Regions from separate parts of the Paenibacillus sp. FSL H7-0350 genome, predicted to be linked through region 1. Evidence: riboswitches for the same ligand, from Rfam matches in the RefSeq annotation. Region 1 holds a riboswitch; each other region holds the start of a gene.
The links. Region 1 has a riboswitch for cyclic di-GMP ahead of NYE24_RS08540 (thiamine pyrophosphate-binding protein). Riboswitches for the same ligand answer to the same signal wherever they lie in the genome.
Positions count from the first base shown of each region.

Region 2: it holds a riboswitch for cyclic di-GMP, as region 1 does, so the genes downstream of both, NYE24_RS25525 (PA14 domain-containing protein) here and NYE24_RS08540 (thiamine pyrophosphate-binding protein) in region 1, are expected to answer to the same signal.
Region 3: it holds a riboswitch for cyclic di-GMP, as region 1 does, so the genes downstream of both, NYE24_RS22415 (anti-repressor SinI family protein) here and NYE24_RS08540 (thiamine pyrophosphate-binding protein) in region 1, are expected to answer to the same signal.

Region 1 covers NZ_CP151972.1:1,810,736-1,815,868, forward strand. The annotation lists gene NYE24_RS08525 (HTH domain-containing protein) at 1-81, shown strand, start outside; gene NYE24_RS08530 (WYL domain-containing protein) at 78-818, shown strand; gene NYE24_RS08535 (methyl-accepting chemotaxis protein) at 892-2,142, shown strand; cyclic di-GMP riboswitch class I at 2,644-2,740, shown strand; gene NYE24_RS08540 (thiamine pyrophosphate-binding protein) at 2,857-4,500, shown strand; gene NYE24_RS08545 (carboxymuconolactone decarboxylase family protein) at 4,550-4,930, shown strand; gene NYE24_RS08550 (hypothetical protein) at 5,082-5,133, shown strand, end outside.
Region 2 covers NZ_CP151972.1:5,621,685-5,626,817, reverse strand. The annotation lists gene NYE24_RS25525 (PA14 domain-containing protein) at 91-2,433, opposite strand; cyclic di-GMP riboswitch class I at 2,448-2,528, opposite strand; gene NYE24_RS25520 (sugar phosphate nucleotidyltransferase) at 2,667-4,040, opposite strand.
Region 3 covers NZ_CP151972.1:4,892,544-4,897,676, reverse strand. The annotation lists gene NYE24_RS22430 (TasA family protein) at 1-596, shown strand, start outside; gene NYE24_RS22425 (TasA family protein) at 636-1,226, shown strand; gene NYE24_RS22420 (helix-turn-helix domain-containing protein) at 1,494-1,826, shown strand; gene NYE24_RS22415 (anti-repressor SinI family protein) at 1,973-2,116, opposite strand; cyclic di-GMP riboswitch class I at 2,151-2,254, opposite strand; gene NYE24_RS22410 (2-oxoglutarate dehydrogenase E1 component) at 2,751-5,133, shown strand, end outside.

The sequences.
Region 1 (5,133 bases):
CAAACGCTGGAGGTATCCGAACGTACAATCTTCCGGGATATGGAGGCACTCAGCTTCTCCGGAATTCCCTCAGCGGAATGAACACCAAGGAGATTGCCGCGCTGCTGGTGCCCGCTGATCCGGCGATTCTGCACGCTCTGGGCATTCAGGAGGAGTTCTCCTCGGCCGCCCGTAAGCTGCAGGCTGCCGCTACCAGGCAGCCCGTCTCTGCTTTCAGCTTCCTCAGCCAGCGGATTCACATCGATGGAGCCGGATGGCATCCCTCCGGGGAGACCTATCCCTGCCTAGCCGCTTTACAGGGAGCCTTATGGGAGAACCGCAAGGTGAGCATCACCTATCTGCGCGGGGAGGATACTACCGAGCGGCTGGTTGCACCGCTGGGGCTGGTAGTCAAGCGCGGCGTCTGGTACTTGGTCGCGGGGCATGACGGCGAGATGCGGACCTACAGGGTCTCCAGAATTACTGAGGCCAAAGTCACAGCTGAGTCTTTTGAGCAGCCGGAGGATTTCGTCCTGTCTGAGTACTGGGAGACCTCCACCGCAGCGTTCAAGTCTGCCTTGCCCCGGTACCCCGCCAGCCTGCTTGTCAGGAATCACACGATGAAGGAGCTCCAGAGGGAACGATACGTCGCCCTGTTGCACCAGGAGCCTTCTGAGGCCCCTGGCTGGATCAGGGCCGAGGCCGAATTCAACACGCCGGAGTCTGCACGCCGGATCATCCTCTCCCTGGGTCAGGGCATCAAGGTGACCGCACCGCCTGAGCTTGTAGATACTGTTGCTTCAGCTCTGCGTGAAGCGGCAGCATTATACGATTTTTAATAATAGACCAAATGCACTAGTATCCCCTATAATATTACAATACACATTATTATTTATAGGGGGACTCTACATTATGGACTGGATGAACAAGCTGCCGTTGAAACAAAAAATCGTCACCGGATGTTACCTGGTTGCCGCTTTATTCGCTGTCCCTGTTTTAATCACACTAATCCTTATGGACAGGCTGCTCATCGGCATTATTCTTGTCGCCGTTCTGGCAGCGCTGACTTACCCGCTTGCGCGCTTCATTGAGAGAACGCTTACATCTTCATTTGAGGATATCTCCAATGTGACGCACACCATTGCCAAAGGAGACTTCACCAGCCGTGCCGACGAGAGCGGCTCTATGGGTGACATTAGCCGGTCCTTCAACACCATGATTGACAAGCTCAAAAAAATCCTCACCGATGCCTCACAGATTACCCGGCAGGTTATGGACGCCAGCCGCGGGATTGAAGACAAGAATCAGAATCTGAAATTTGTCATGGCGCAGGTGGCCTCCTCCTCCAATGAACTGGCTCTCGGCGCTAACGAAATCTCAGTGGATATTGCTGATATGACCGAATCGATCAAGGATATCGAAATCAAAGTCTCCAATTATACGAATTCCACCAAGGAAATGAATAGACGATCTGTACATACGCTGGAATTGGTTGAACAGGGACGGCAATCGGTGGATACCCAGGCCGAAGGCATGCGCAAGAACATCCAGGCGACCCAGAAGGTGGCGGATACCATTGAAGCCCTGTCACAGAACGCGCGCGGCATTACGATGATTACCAAGACGATTACCGAAATTGCCGAACAGACCAATCTGCTGTCGCTCAATGCCTCTATTGAAGCAGCGCGTGCAGGCGAGCATGGCCGTGGCTTCGCTGTCGTTGCCCAGGAGGTCCGCAAGCTGGCTGAGGAATCCACCGCTTCAACCAAAGAGGTATTCGGGCTGGTACGCAGCATTGAATCAGATATCAAGCAGGCCATTGATAATATCGCCATCAACGAAGAGGTAGTCCAGGTACAGAATAAGATGATTACAGAGACGGCCAATATTTTTGCTCAGATCGTACATAGTGTCCAATACATAACCGAGCAGATCGCCTCCTTCTCCGCAGAGAGTGACCTTATGCTGGAGAGCGCGCTTAAGATCTCCGGGGCGATCGAGAATATCTCAGCCATCACCCAGGAGACCGCCGCAGGGACCGAAGAGGTATCCGCAGCGATGAACGAACAGATTCACGCTCTGCAATCCGTAGCTGAGGAGACAGAGAAGATGACTTCCGCTGTCTTTAACCTGCAAAAAACAATTCATATTTTCAAATTCTAACCTTAGCCAAAAGAGACACATCTGCGGGATTTCCTGCAGATGGTGTCTCTTTTTCTGTGCAAAACTAAGATTGTTATGTAATATTCACAAATTGTTGAAATTGTGCATAAGGGTAAAAAATCCGCTTTGCACTTCTTTACTATAGTCGTTCTATAGGCATAGCTTGTCTATAAGGCATCACCGCACACATACACTACTTAAGTCCTATAAGTGGATTTTACATTGCTGTATATCTAGTGAATTCTTAACATTTTACAGTAGATCAGGAATGTAATGAGGCTTTATGCTTACTCCTCATAATAATAGCCCTAAATATCCATTTGCATTTTAAGACTTTAGCCTTCCAAAGGGAACCATTTTCAAAAGTTTGAAAATCCAAATATTCATCCATTTTCACTCCTGAATATTCGTCAAATTCCGAGTTTCTTCTCATCGGGGTTATTGACAAAAGAGGAGTGAGGAATATATTGTAAAGGAAAATTCTTCACAGATTCATTTATAATCGCATACCGGCAAAATTCACCGAAAGGGAATGACGCAAAGCCATGGATCTACAGTCTCATTTATGAAGTGGGATCATGACAGCCAGGTTGCTGAAAAACTGTAAACGCCTTAGGTTATGCGTTTGATTATGGTGATTCGTGCAACAGACCTGTGCTCCTATGTTGAGTACAGGTTTTCTATTGCTGACTAATACAAATAACAACTTGCGGGGTGGATGTTCTGAAGACAGTTGCAGATTATATGGCGGAAGCATTACGCAATTTGGGAGTCACACATTCTTTTGGAATCATAGGCAAATCTATTTGCCCCATCGCTTTGAAACTGGTTGACTATGGTATTGAGTTCATCCCCGGCCGGCACGAGTCTAGCTCCGGCTTCGCTGCCGGCGGTTATGCTCTGAAGACCGGCAGCCTCGGAGTAGCCTTCGGCACTTCCGGTCCGGGCGGAACGAATCTGCTCACCGCAGCAGCGCATGCCAAGGCCAATAATCTTCCCGTCCTCTTCATCACCGGCCACCAGTCCATCAAGGAGCTGGGCATTCCCCAATGTCAGGATTCCACTTCCTATCTGGCTGATTTGGCGGATATGTTCCGGCCGGCCACCCTCTTCAGCAAGCTCGTTGAACGCGGGGATCATTTCAGCACCATTTTCAATCATGCCCTATCCATCGCCCTCGGTGACCAAAAAGGTCCGGTTCATCTCTGCATTCCGTTTGATGTGCAGACAGAGCGGCTTGCGGAATGCCGGATTGTTCTGCCGGAACGTGAAGGGCTGGTCAGCTATCAGAACTATGAACGGGTCAGCTCGGCGATCAATGAATCCGCTAGACCCCTGATCATTGCCGGTAAGGGCGTCAACCGCTCAGGAGCACATCAGGAACTGGTCCAGCTGGCCGAGACCTTTAACATACCTGTGGTCACCTCTCCAGGCGGCAAAGGCGCTATAGCTTACGATCATCCGCTCTACCATGGTCCAATAGGCGTCGGCGGCTCCTCGCATGGAGATGAACTGATGAACAACAGCGACCTCTTCATCGTTCTGGGGTCCCGCCTCAGCGATATGACCATCTGCAACCTGAAGCCGGAGAATCATCCGCGGCAGCTGATCCAGTTCGATGTAGACCCGACCTTTGTCGGTAAAATACTCACCTCATCTACTATTGCTGTCGGCGGAGACTTAAGGGACAACCTGGCTCTGTATCTCCAGAAGCTGGACTTCTCAGCGGTTACCAAGCATGAAATCACAGTCTCGAATGATTACAATGATGAGCTTCCCGTACTGGCGGGGCTCTCTCTGGCTTCGGTAATGAGCACGATGAGCGAATTGATTCCTTACAACAGCAGCGTGTTTGTAGATGACGGCAGCCATGGATTCAATGCTGTGAAATGGTTCAATGTGCGCAGGCCCGGCAGCTTCATATTCGATGCCTACTTTGCCTGCATGGGCAATTCAATTGGCATGGCGATCGGCGCCAAGACGGCCTCTCCCGGTGAGACGGTCTTCTGCATTACCGGGGACGGCTGTTTTATGATGCTCGGAACTGAAATAAACACAGCTGTTTGCAAGGACATTCCGGTGATTTTCATCGTGGTGAATAATATGCAGCTGGATATGGCGCTTAAGGGGATGGAGAAGACCACCGGCCGGATTGACGGTACGATCTTCGAGGTTCCAATGAATGCCGTGAAATTCGCTGAATCTCTGGGTGCAGCCGGCTTCCGCTGTGAGACGCAGGAGGAGTTCGCCGCTGCCATCCGCGAAGCTGTAGCGCTTAACAAGCCAGCTGTCATTGAATTGCTGACTGACCGCGATGAAATGCCACCTACGGCTCACCGCACGCTGGATCTTACGTAAGCAAGCCTTATTGCACACCGTTTCTAACCTACTATCAGGAGGCCATAGCGTGAACAAGAACACGAACAGCGGACTCGATCATTTCACTAATCTCTCTGGAGATTATGGGGCCAAGGCCCTAGCTCCGATCAAAGAGCATTTTCCGGAACTAGCCGAATATATCATGGGCAATGCTTATGGCGATATTTTTCAACGGACCACGATTGGCTCTGACTGGAAAGAGATCGCGGTGATCTCGTCTCTGATTACGATGGGGCAGTATGAGCAGTTAGGTGTTCATTATGTAATGGCGCTCCGTGTTGGCATGACTGTTGAGCAGATCAAGGGCGTGCTGCTTCATCTGGTCCCTTGCGTCGGTGCTCCCCGGGTAATTTCGGCCTTTAATGTGCTGCTGGATACCCTGGAGGAAATCAAAGAAAAATCTTCATAAATCTACAAATTTCGACTTTTCGATTGCGCATTTCAGCATGCTCCGGTTATAATGAAGGCAAAATATCCCAAATTCGAATGCAATTTGTCGAATATAGTCACAAATATCATGTTTTGGGGGTATTTCAAATTACACTTAGGGAGAGATCAACATGGGACAATTTATTTTGAAGACAGACACTGCGAAGAAAGTAATCAATATCG
Region 2 (5,133 bases), 3.7 Mb from region 1:
GGCCATTAAGAGTGGCTTACAGGATTTATAATTGTAACGTCTTAACCAGTAACAGCGCCAATGATGAACACAGCTGCGGACCTTATGAGCTTAGGAAGCGGACGGGAGGAACAGCGCGCTTGCCGGAACGGTACCTTTGGCTTGGCTTGGACTCTGCCACATTAGCCGCGCTTTTGCATCCCCTTGATTCTCATAATACTCTACCTGAATATCATACAGCTCGCCTGCGGTCAGGCTGATGCTGCCCATGCGTTCGGTGCCGCTCTGCTTCACCCAGCTGTCAATCACAAGCTCACCGTTAACCCGTACGCGGATACCGTCATCGGAATTGGTATAAATCTGATACGTCTCTGTGTACAGCGGCTTAATCTTCCCGCTCCAGCGGACAGAGAAGAAGTCTATACCGATAGCAGCATCCGGCGAGCCTTGGCGCCAGTTGAAATCAAGCACCGCATCGGTGCGCACTGCAGCGGGTTCGCCCGATAGCGTCATGTTATTGAAGTATTCCGCATACAGTCCATTGGCAGCAGGGACTTCTACCGGCAGATCCACCGGTGTTGCTGTAGGAGAAGGAACGGGAACAGGAGCCGCTGTCGGTGTTGGTGCCGGTGTTGGCGTTGGTGTCGGTGCTGCTGTCGGCGTTGGTGCCGGTACTGGCGTCAGTGTTGGTGTCGCTGCTGGTGTTGGTGTTGTTACTGGTGCCGGCGTTGCTGTTGCTGCTGGTACCGTTGTCGGTACTGCTGTTGCAGCCGGAACAGGTATGGATATGTTGCCTGCTCTGGAGAAAAGCGCACTTGCAGGTACGGTTCCCTTCACCTGGCTAGGGCTCTGCCACATCAGATGGACATTGGCATCGCCAGCATTCTCATAGTACTCTACTTTGATATCGTACAATTGCCCGGCAGTTAAGGCTATGCTTCCTGTGCGGGCAGTTCCGCTCTGTTTGACCCAGCTGTCAATGACCGCTGTGCCGTTCACCCACAAGCGGATACCGTCATCCGATGTAGTATAGAACTGATAAGTCTCACTGTAAGCCGGCTTAATCTGTCCGGTCCAGCGAATTGAGAAGTAATCTACGCCCAGTGCGGCATTAGGAGTCCCCTGACGCCAATTGAAGCTGATGACATCATCGTTACGCACCATAACCGGTGTCCCCGAGAGCGTCATGTTCTTGAAGTATTCTCCAAGCAGGCCATTCTGGCCAGGCTTACTCTCCGGGTCGCCGAAGGTTGGGACCGGCTTCTGAGTCGGCGCAACGGTTGGTGTTGCCGTCGGCGTTGCCGTCGGTGTTGCGGTTTGTGTCGGTGTTGCTGTTGGTGTCAGTGATACTGTAGGCGTCGGCGTTGCCGTTGGCGTTGCGATTGGCTTAGGAGCCGCCGCCGGAGCAGACCAGGCCTTATATTGGTCACGGGTTAGTGTGTAACTGTCATTCATGAAATTCTTGATTGTCGCCGTGCTGTTATTCTCATAGAGCATCTTGCCCCAGTTCATCATGAACACGTAATTCTGCTGGTTCAGCTTTAGCTTCGATATATTTGGCATTTCACCGTTCTCGCCGATGCCGATCGGTTTGCCGCCAGCCAGGCTGGTCAGATCATCATGATATTTATTGGAGTAGTCGTTATTATATATATCTGCTGCCAGCACATCCACTCTGTCCGCGCCCGGATAAGTCCGTGGATAGGGATCGGAGCTTGCATTAGGCGCATTCGGGTTCCATACCCAGAGCAGATTATTTAACTGATGAACGTTCACGAACCGGTCATACATAATATTCCACAGGGCTGTAAAATTATCTTTCTTCCCCCACCAGAACCAGCCGCCGTTCATTTCGTGGTAAGGTCTCCAGAGGATCGGAACCTTAGCATCCCGCAGGCTTTTCAGAGAGACCGCTACTTTATCCAGATCGGTGATCAGTGCATTATACTCTGGCGTTCCGGGGGTTACGTATTTGTTAAATTGCGCCTGGGTGATCGGCTTCTGCACATTGGACCATTCGTACTTGGTGCCCGGCAGATTCTGGTGGAAGGTCATGGCGACAATGCCGCCCGCTCTGGACCAGTTCGTCGCACTCCAGACGATATTTTTGCGTTGTGCAGCTACTCCGCTCTCACTCTGCCCACCGATTGCTCCCAGCTCATAACCATGCAGTGCTGCGTATTGTCCGCTTGTTCCCTTCAGCTTGTTGCTCAGCTCATCCGGACTCTCGAAATAGTCATGCTGGCCTGTAATGATTCCATTTCCCGAGATATCATACAGATTGTTCAGCAGCTTGACCGCCTCCGCTGAGGCGTTAGGGTTCACCGGCGCTCCTTCAGAGGAGGCAGCCTTGACGGTGGAAGGGGCGATTCCCAGTCCCACAGGTACAGCAGACAATACCACGGCCAGCGACAGCACAGCGCAGAGCAAACGAGACTTACGGTAAGTTTTCACAATATTCTCTTCCTTTCGGTAGCCAGGCTGCCACTCTTGCGAAGGCCCTATAGCTTTGCGTCCCTGTCTTTCGATCAGGTTTGCCTTTGTCGTTTTGGAAGGATCAATCCCTCTTACCGTAAATTATCGTCTTTATGCAATTTTTTTGTAGAGCAAACGCGAATTTCTCCGAATAAATAGTTCCGAGTACCTGTTTTGATTCTGTAACAAATGGTTAAATAGATAAGTTAGACCTACGAAATAAACTGATGTAGCGCTATATCCTCCCAGTCCAGAGTAATACGGATGTTATCTTCCTCTACCAGCTCCGACCCCGTCTGCACCTCAATGAACTCCACATCGGTAAGAGCAAGAATGGCATGCTTGGTCCCTTCCGGTATCCGCACCACATCTCCCGCCTTCACCGTATGCATCTTCTCATTGATGACAATGCTGGCTTCCCCGCTGACGAAGGTCCAGATTTCACTGCGTTTGTGATGCAGCTGATAGCTGATATTTTTGCCCTCATTGATGAAAATCCGCTTGGTCAGCACCTCGTTGCCTTCGTCATACTTTACATAATCTATCACCTTGTAGTGGCCCCAGCGGCGCTCCTCGTACATCGGTCTTTGTTCAAAAGACTTCAGCACTTCCTTGATCCGCGGACTCTCAGTCTTGTGCGTCACCAGAATGCCGTCCGGGCTGGCAGCGATAATCAGATCCTTCGCCCCGATCACGGTAATCGGAATATCCAGCTCGTTAATGAGGCAGGTCCCCTCGGAGTCAGCGGTCACAAAGCCTTTGCCGACATGGTTGCTGGTCATTTCCTCGGTCAAGGTGTTCCAGGTACCCAGGTCCTTCCAGAATCCGGCATACGGCTGTACGACGATGTTCTCTTCTTTCTCTACCACTTCGTAATCGAAGCTGATGGAAGACAGCAGCTTATACTGCTTCTGCAGTTCCTCATAATTAAGCGGCAGCCCTTTGCGCTGCAGGATATCCAGCAGGTAACCCAGACGGAAAGCGAACACCCCGCAGTTCCAGAGAGCCCCCTGGCTAATCAGCTCCTCGGCCTGCACACGGTCCGGCTTCTCCTGGAAGTGGCTGACCTGCAGATAACCATTCGCTCCCGCATCTGCACCCGTTGGAATAATGTAGCCGTATTTCTCCGAAGCATGCTCGGGAACTACGCCCATCAGCGCCAGGTTCGCCCCGCTCACCAGCATGGTGTTCTCCAGTTGCAGTACCGTTTCGAAAAAGGAGGATTCCACGTATGGGTCCACCGGCAGAATCGCCACGGTCTCGCTTGGGGAAACCCCTGCGATGGAATAGAGGTAGGCCGCCGTCAGCGCAATGGCCGGGAACGTATCCCGCCGCTCCGGCTCCACGATGATCGGCACCTCGCTGCCGAGCTGGCTCTGGATCATCTCCACCTGGCTGCGTCCGGTCGCCAGATAAGAGGACCCGGCCATGCCGTTCTCCTCCAGCTGTCTCCATACCCGTTGTACCATTGATTCCGGTTCACCTGCCGGACTTGCCAGTACCTTCAGAAATTGCTTGGAGCGTGAATCATTGGACAACGGCCAGAGCCGCTTGCCGGAGCCGCCTGATAGAAGTACTAGTTTCATAGTGAACCCTCCATATCGTATTGTTATTGGGTATTTCTTATTGCGGCTGTGTGTTAAAATCCCGCCTGTTATGAGGGTCGCTGCAAGGAATTTTGGGCTTACGGCCGCTGTTGTCTCCAGATGTTGTTGATTATATTGCTTGCAGCAGATAACATCCGGAGACAAAGGCGGACGCTAACGCTCCTACAGCTCCAAAATTCCTCTCCACTCCATTTCATAACCGGCTTTACTTTTTATATCCGCTTCGCCCGCAGGCGAAGCTCCCGGCTAAAGATCCGGGTATTGCCGCTTGTTGTAGCGGCAAGGGGGGCCGGGCTGCCGCTTGTTCCAAGGCGTCGCCGCTGACCTAGCGGCTAGAGAAAGCAAGAATTCCAAGACAATGGAATTCAAGACCGGGATTCAAGACTCTTGTTCCAAGGGCTTGCCGCACAAATTTGCGGCGGCAGAAGCTGGTTAGTTTAAGTACGTGACACAAATGCTGCTCAGTTGCTCCATTTGGCTCGAATCCGAGAAATCAAGGGCACTTGTGCTCCTCATTTGCTCGTTTAGCCAACTTTCCCGGGATTCAGGGGCACTTGTGCTCCTTATTTGCCCGTTTAGCCAACTTTTCCAGGATTCAGGGGCACTTGTGCTCCTCATTTACTCCATTTGGCTCGAATCCGGGAAATCAGGTGCACTTGTGCTCTTCATTTACTCGTTTAGCCAACTTTCCTAGGATTCAGGGGCATTTGTGCTCTTCATTTGCTCATTTAGCCAACTTTCCCGGGATTCAGGTGCACTTGTGCTCCTCATTTACTCATTTAGCCAACTTTCCCGGGATTCAGGTGCACTTGTGCTCCTCATTTACTCATTTAGCCAACTTTCCCGGGATTCAGGTGCACTTGTGCTCCTCATTTACTCATTTAGCCAACTTTACCGGGATTCAGGTGCACTTGTGCTCCTCATTTGATCGTTTAGCTAACTTTCCCGGGATTCAGGGGCACTTGTGCTCCTCATTTGCTCATTTAGCCAACTTTCCCGGGATTCAGGGGCACTTGTGCTCTTCATTTACTCCATTTGGCTCGAATCCGGGAAATCAGGTGCACTTGTGCTC
Region 3 (5,133 bases), 3.1 Mb from region 1:
TGAACGTCAAAAAAACATTAGGTCTCGGCGTTGTATCGGCAGCATTAGGCTTGACCCTGGTCGGCGGAGGCACCTTCGCTTACTTCAGCAGCACCTCTACTACCTCATCTTCTTTTAACAACGGAACTTTATCACTGAAGTCTGATCCCTCTGTCATTGTTAATCTCAGCAACCTCAAGCCGGGAGACAGCATCTTAAGAGATTTCAAGCTTATAAATGACGGGACGCTTAACATTCCCAAAGTAGTGCTGCGCACCTCATCGGCCATTACAGACGCTCTGGGAGACAACGGCTCCCATAATTTCAAGGATGATATTATTGTGACCTTCCTCGCGAACAAGGATAAGCAAGAAGCGCCGCTTCTGGTCATCTCGCTGGCCGATTTGGAGAAGCAGAGTCCCGATCTGGTGGCCCGGGGAATTCTCGGAGCGATCCTGGGCGGAGAGAAGTCCGGCATTAAAGCCGGAACCTCCGATAATCTGCTCATTCAATTCGCCTTCAAGGAGACTCTCCAGCCGCAGAACTATTATCAGGGCGATACGCTTGCGCTGACGCTGAATTTTGAAGCCAACCAGGAAAAAGGCAGTCTCAAATAATTTACCAACAAAACAAACCATTCGAGGAGGAAATTAATCATGGGTATCAAAAAAACATTGGGTCTTGGCGTAGCATCAGCAGCACTGGGTTTGTCTTTAATCGGCGGGGGCACGTTCGCTTACTTCAGCTCCACAGCCACCAGCACGGCAACCTTCGCCGCAGGTACGCTGAAGCTTGGCTCTTCCTTCAATACTCCGGTAGCGTTGACGAATCTGAAGCCGGGAGACTATACCGTCCGCACCTTCACCTTGTCCAATGACGGCACACTGGATATCAAATTCCTCAAGCTTGCCACCACTTACACCGTGACCGATGCCAAGGGCGATAACGCAGGCCAGGATCTCGGAGACCACTTCAAGGTCAAGCTCCTCGATAATTCATACACCGGCGGTTCATTAAGCGGTCATGTGCTGTCCGAGATCTCCCTGAAGGATCTGAAAAACACCCCCAGCTACGATCTCGTAGCAGCAGGTATACTGCCGGGAGGGATTGCCGCAGCCGGGTCCAAGACCTTCAAGATCGCCTTCGAGTTCGTGGACAATACGCTCGATCAGAATATTTTCCAGGGTGACGGCTTAGCATTGAACTGGACCTTCGATGCACTTCAAGGAGTGGGAGAAGCCAAGTAGGCCAAAGCTGCATTTATCGATCAAGAACGGCATATCCTCCCCCATCCGGGCCGGGTATGCCGTTTCCTTTTCCCCGCTTCCGGGTTCAAGGATTTTTGTCCGATTTGCAGATTTTTGTTATACTGACAAGTGGAAACGGCTTTGTCTTCTTTTTAAAGAGCGGCACCGTTTCTGCGAGAAAGATAGGGCTACGGTATAGCGCGAAGCATATCACTTCTTATCTTTTACCAAAAAAGTACGGAGGGCGTTGTAATCGTGTCAGATACTATGGGAAGCCGCATCCACAAACTCCGGCTGGAGAAGGGCTATTCGCTATCCGAGCTTGCGGATAAGGCTGATGTGGCGAAATCATACCTCAGTAATGTGGAACGGAATATTCAATCCAACCCCTCCATTCAATTCATCGAAAAAATCGCAGACGCGCTTCAGGTATCCATTCATGTACTGCTGTATGGCGGACTGGCAGAGACGGAAGAACAGGCGCTGGACGGGGAATGGTTCCGGCTGGTTCAGGAGGCTATGGCCTCCGGTATAAGCAAACGCGAATTCAAGGAATTCCTCGATTACCAGAAATGGCGCATGGAACAAAAGGACAACTAGACGTAGCATCGTATGCCTCAAGGAAGACTCCGCACGGCAGGGAGGCCGCCTTCGGCGAGGGCATTCTTTCAAGCGGCATGCAGAAAAGGCACAGCGTACCGGACGCTGTGCCTTTTCTGTATGTATCCTAACAATGATGACCGCCCTTACATCGCCTGGAGTGCCTTTTCACTTAGAAACCGGCGGATATCCTCCGCCGCGATCCCCGCCTGCTTGGCAGACATCAGCAAGTGCACCCATTCTAAATCCAGATCTACTGCCTGCAGCTCGTCATTCCCCTGGTTGGACATATCCAAGAAATCTCCTCCTAGAATTTTCGCGTCCCCAGGCAGTCCGGCCATCATAGTAGTATTGCTACTTTGTAGTATCTCTACGTTAGATCCGAGACTTTGTGCCCCTGTCTTTCGGCAGGTTTACCTTTTACTGGACCCTTTCCATCATGAAAGGATCTGGCAAGAATCGATGAAACCGTTCTCCGCAATAACATTATACAAGATCATACGCGATTAGTGTGTCGTTTTCTGGAATTTTTTTATGATAAAATGTGAGGAAACTTAGCTGAAATTGCCAGCGGCTTGTATAAATATTTCCAGTTCCAAGTTCAAACCCTAAGTAATAGTTTAATTATGCTAAAGGGAACTCTAACTACTCCGCTTTACCGCACCACGCAACATCGTATAGAGACAATTACCCATCTGTATAGATAACGGACAGTGATATGGATTTATTTCTATTTATGATAGTTCCGTATGAATACTGTAATGAATCATGCCGAATTGCGAACGGATTGACCGAAAGTATGAATTGATTACCCCGCCGGAAAGTAGCACAATAGGATGAGAATGAAACCGCAAACATTTGCAGCTCCGCCAAGTGGCACACTGGATGCCTCGCGTGGAGTTTATCCGTTAGGAGGACCTATTCATGGCAGTCAAAGAGCCCTATAACGACACAGTATGGAGCAAATACTACGGCCCCAATCTGGGCTACATCCAAGAAAGATATGAGCAATTTGTCAAGGACCCCTCTTCTGTTGAACAACATTACCGCGATCTCTTCACCGTATCCGGCCCCCCTCCACTGGCACCCGATGCCGAGAGGGCTCCAAGGCCTGCCGTATCAGCAGATGCCGAGTGGCTCAAGAAGGCTGTCAAGGCCTCGAAGCTGATCGCCAATATTCGAATATATGGCCATATGGCCGCAGACATTGACCCGCTGGAGCGCAGCAAGAACCCGATGGCCAAATGGCTGGAGCTGGAGACCTACGAGCTTACCCGCGAGGATCTTAATGCTCTGCCCGCTTCGCTGATCTGGGATAATGCCCCTGCAGATGTGCATACCGCGATGGATGCCGTCCACAGAATGCGTCAGGCCTATACCCAGACCATTGCCTATGAATTCGGGCATGTGCATGATGAACGCGAGCTGCGCTGGCTCAACAGCCAGGCGGAATCGATGACCTCCCCTGCCCCGCTGAATAATACAGAGCGCAAAGAGCTGCTGAAGCGGCTGGTTCAGGTGGAGCATTTCGAGACCTTCCTGCACAAGACCTTCGTCGGCCAAAAGCGGTTCAGCCTGGAGGGCAATGATGCCCTCGTGCCGATGCTGGATGAGATTGTGCGGGCCGCCGCGCATGACGGCGCAGAGCATATCCTGATGGGCATGGCCCACCGCGGAAGACTTAATGTGCTGGCTCATATTCTGGGCAAGCCTTATGATATTATTTTCTCGGAATTCCATCATTCGCCGAACAAGGAACTGTTCCCTTCGGAAGGCTCCATGGGCGTGACCTACGGCTGGAGCGGTGATGTGAAGTATCATCTCGGGGCTGACCGTGCCGTCCGCGAAGGCGAGACCGTGCGCACCCGGATCACACTGGCCAATAACCCGAGCCATCTTGAATTCGTCAACCCTGTCGTCGAGGGCTTCACACGCGCCGCACAGGAAGAGCGCAACGATCCGGGACTGCCTAAGCTGAACACAAGCAAGGCCATGGCTGTGCTGATGCACGGCGATGCCGCCTTCCCTGGAGAGGGCATTGTCGCTGAGACGCTTAATATCGGCAAATTGCAGGGTTATCAGAATGGCGGCACCGTGCATATTATCGTCAATAACCGGATCGGATTCACCACAGAGAGCGAGGATTCCCGCTCCACCCATTATGCCAGCGACTTGGCCAAAGGGTATGAGATTCCGGTCGTGCATGTCAATGCCGATGACCCGGAAGCCTGCATTGCCGCAGTACGTCTGGCCAGTGCTTACCGCCATATGTTCAAGAAGGACTTCCTGATTGATCTAATCGGCTACCGCCGCCACGGGCATAATGAAATGGATGATCCTGAGACCACCCAGCCGATTGTGTACGGCAAAGTGCGTAACCACCCTACAGTGTACCGCGCTTATGCAGAACGCCTGGAGCGCGAGAAGGTAATTACAGCAGATGATCTGAAGAACATGATTGCCGAGGCAGAGAGCGTCCTCCAGCAGGCCTTTGACCAGATGAAGGAAGGAAAGCACAAGAATGCGGAGTCCAAAACCGCCGTCGCGCTGGATAACGACAGTCCCCAGCAGCGTCCGACTGCCTTCCCTCTTGCCGGTCTGCAGGAGATTAACCGTGAGCTGCTGCGCGTACCGGCCGGCTTCAAGGTCTATCCGAAGCTGGAACGGATTCTGCAGCGCCGCAAGGATGCGCTGAATGACGGAGAGCGGGTAGACTGGGCGCTGGCAGAGACACTTGCCTTCGCTACCATCCTGAAGGATGGCACGCCGATCCGCCTCAGCGGACAGGATGCACAGCGCGGCACGTTCGCCCACCGTCATCTGGTGCTGCATGACAGCGAGAACGGGGAACTCTATGCTCCGCTGCATCAGCTGAGTGATGCCGGCGCTTCATTCGGCGTCTACAACAGTCCGCTGTCCGAGGCCTCTGTCCTTGGCTTCGAATATGGTTATAATGTATTCGCACCGGAGACCTTCGTCATCTGGGAGGCTCAATACGGCGACTTCGCCAATGCCGCTCAGGTCATTATTGACCAGTTCATTTCAGCCGGCCGCGCCAAGTGGACGCAGCGCAGCAATCTGACGATCCTGCTGCCTCACGGCTATGAAGGCCAAGGACCAGAGCATTCCAGCGGCCGAATGGAACGGTTCCTCCAGCTCTCCGCTGAGGAGAACTGGACTGTAGCCAACCTGACCACTGCTGCTCAGTATTTCCATCTGCTCCGCCGTCAGGCCGCACTCTGCGGACAACCGGATGCCCGGCCGCTGGTGATCATGGCGCCGAAGAGCCTGATCCGTAACACGCGCA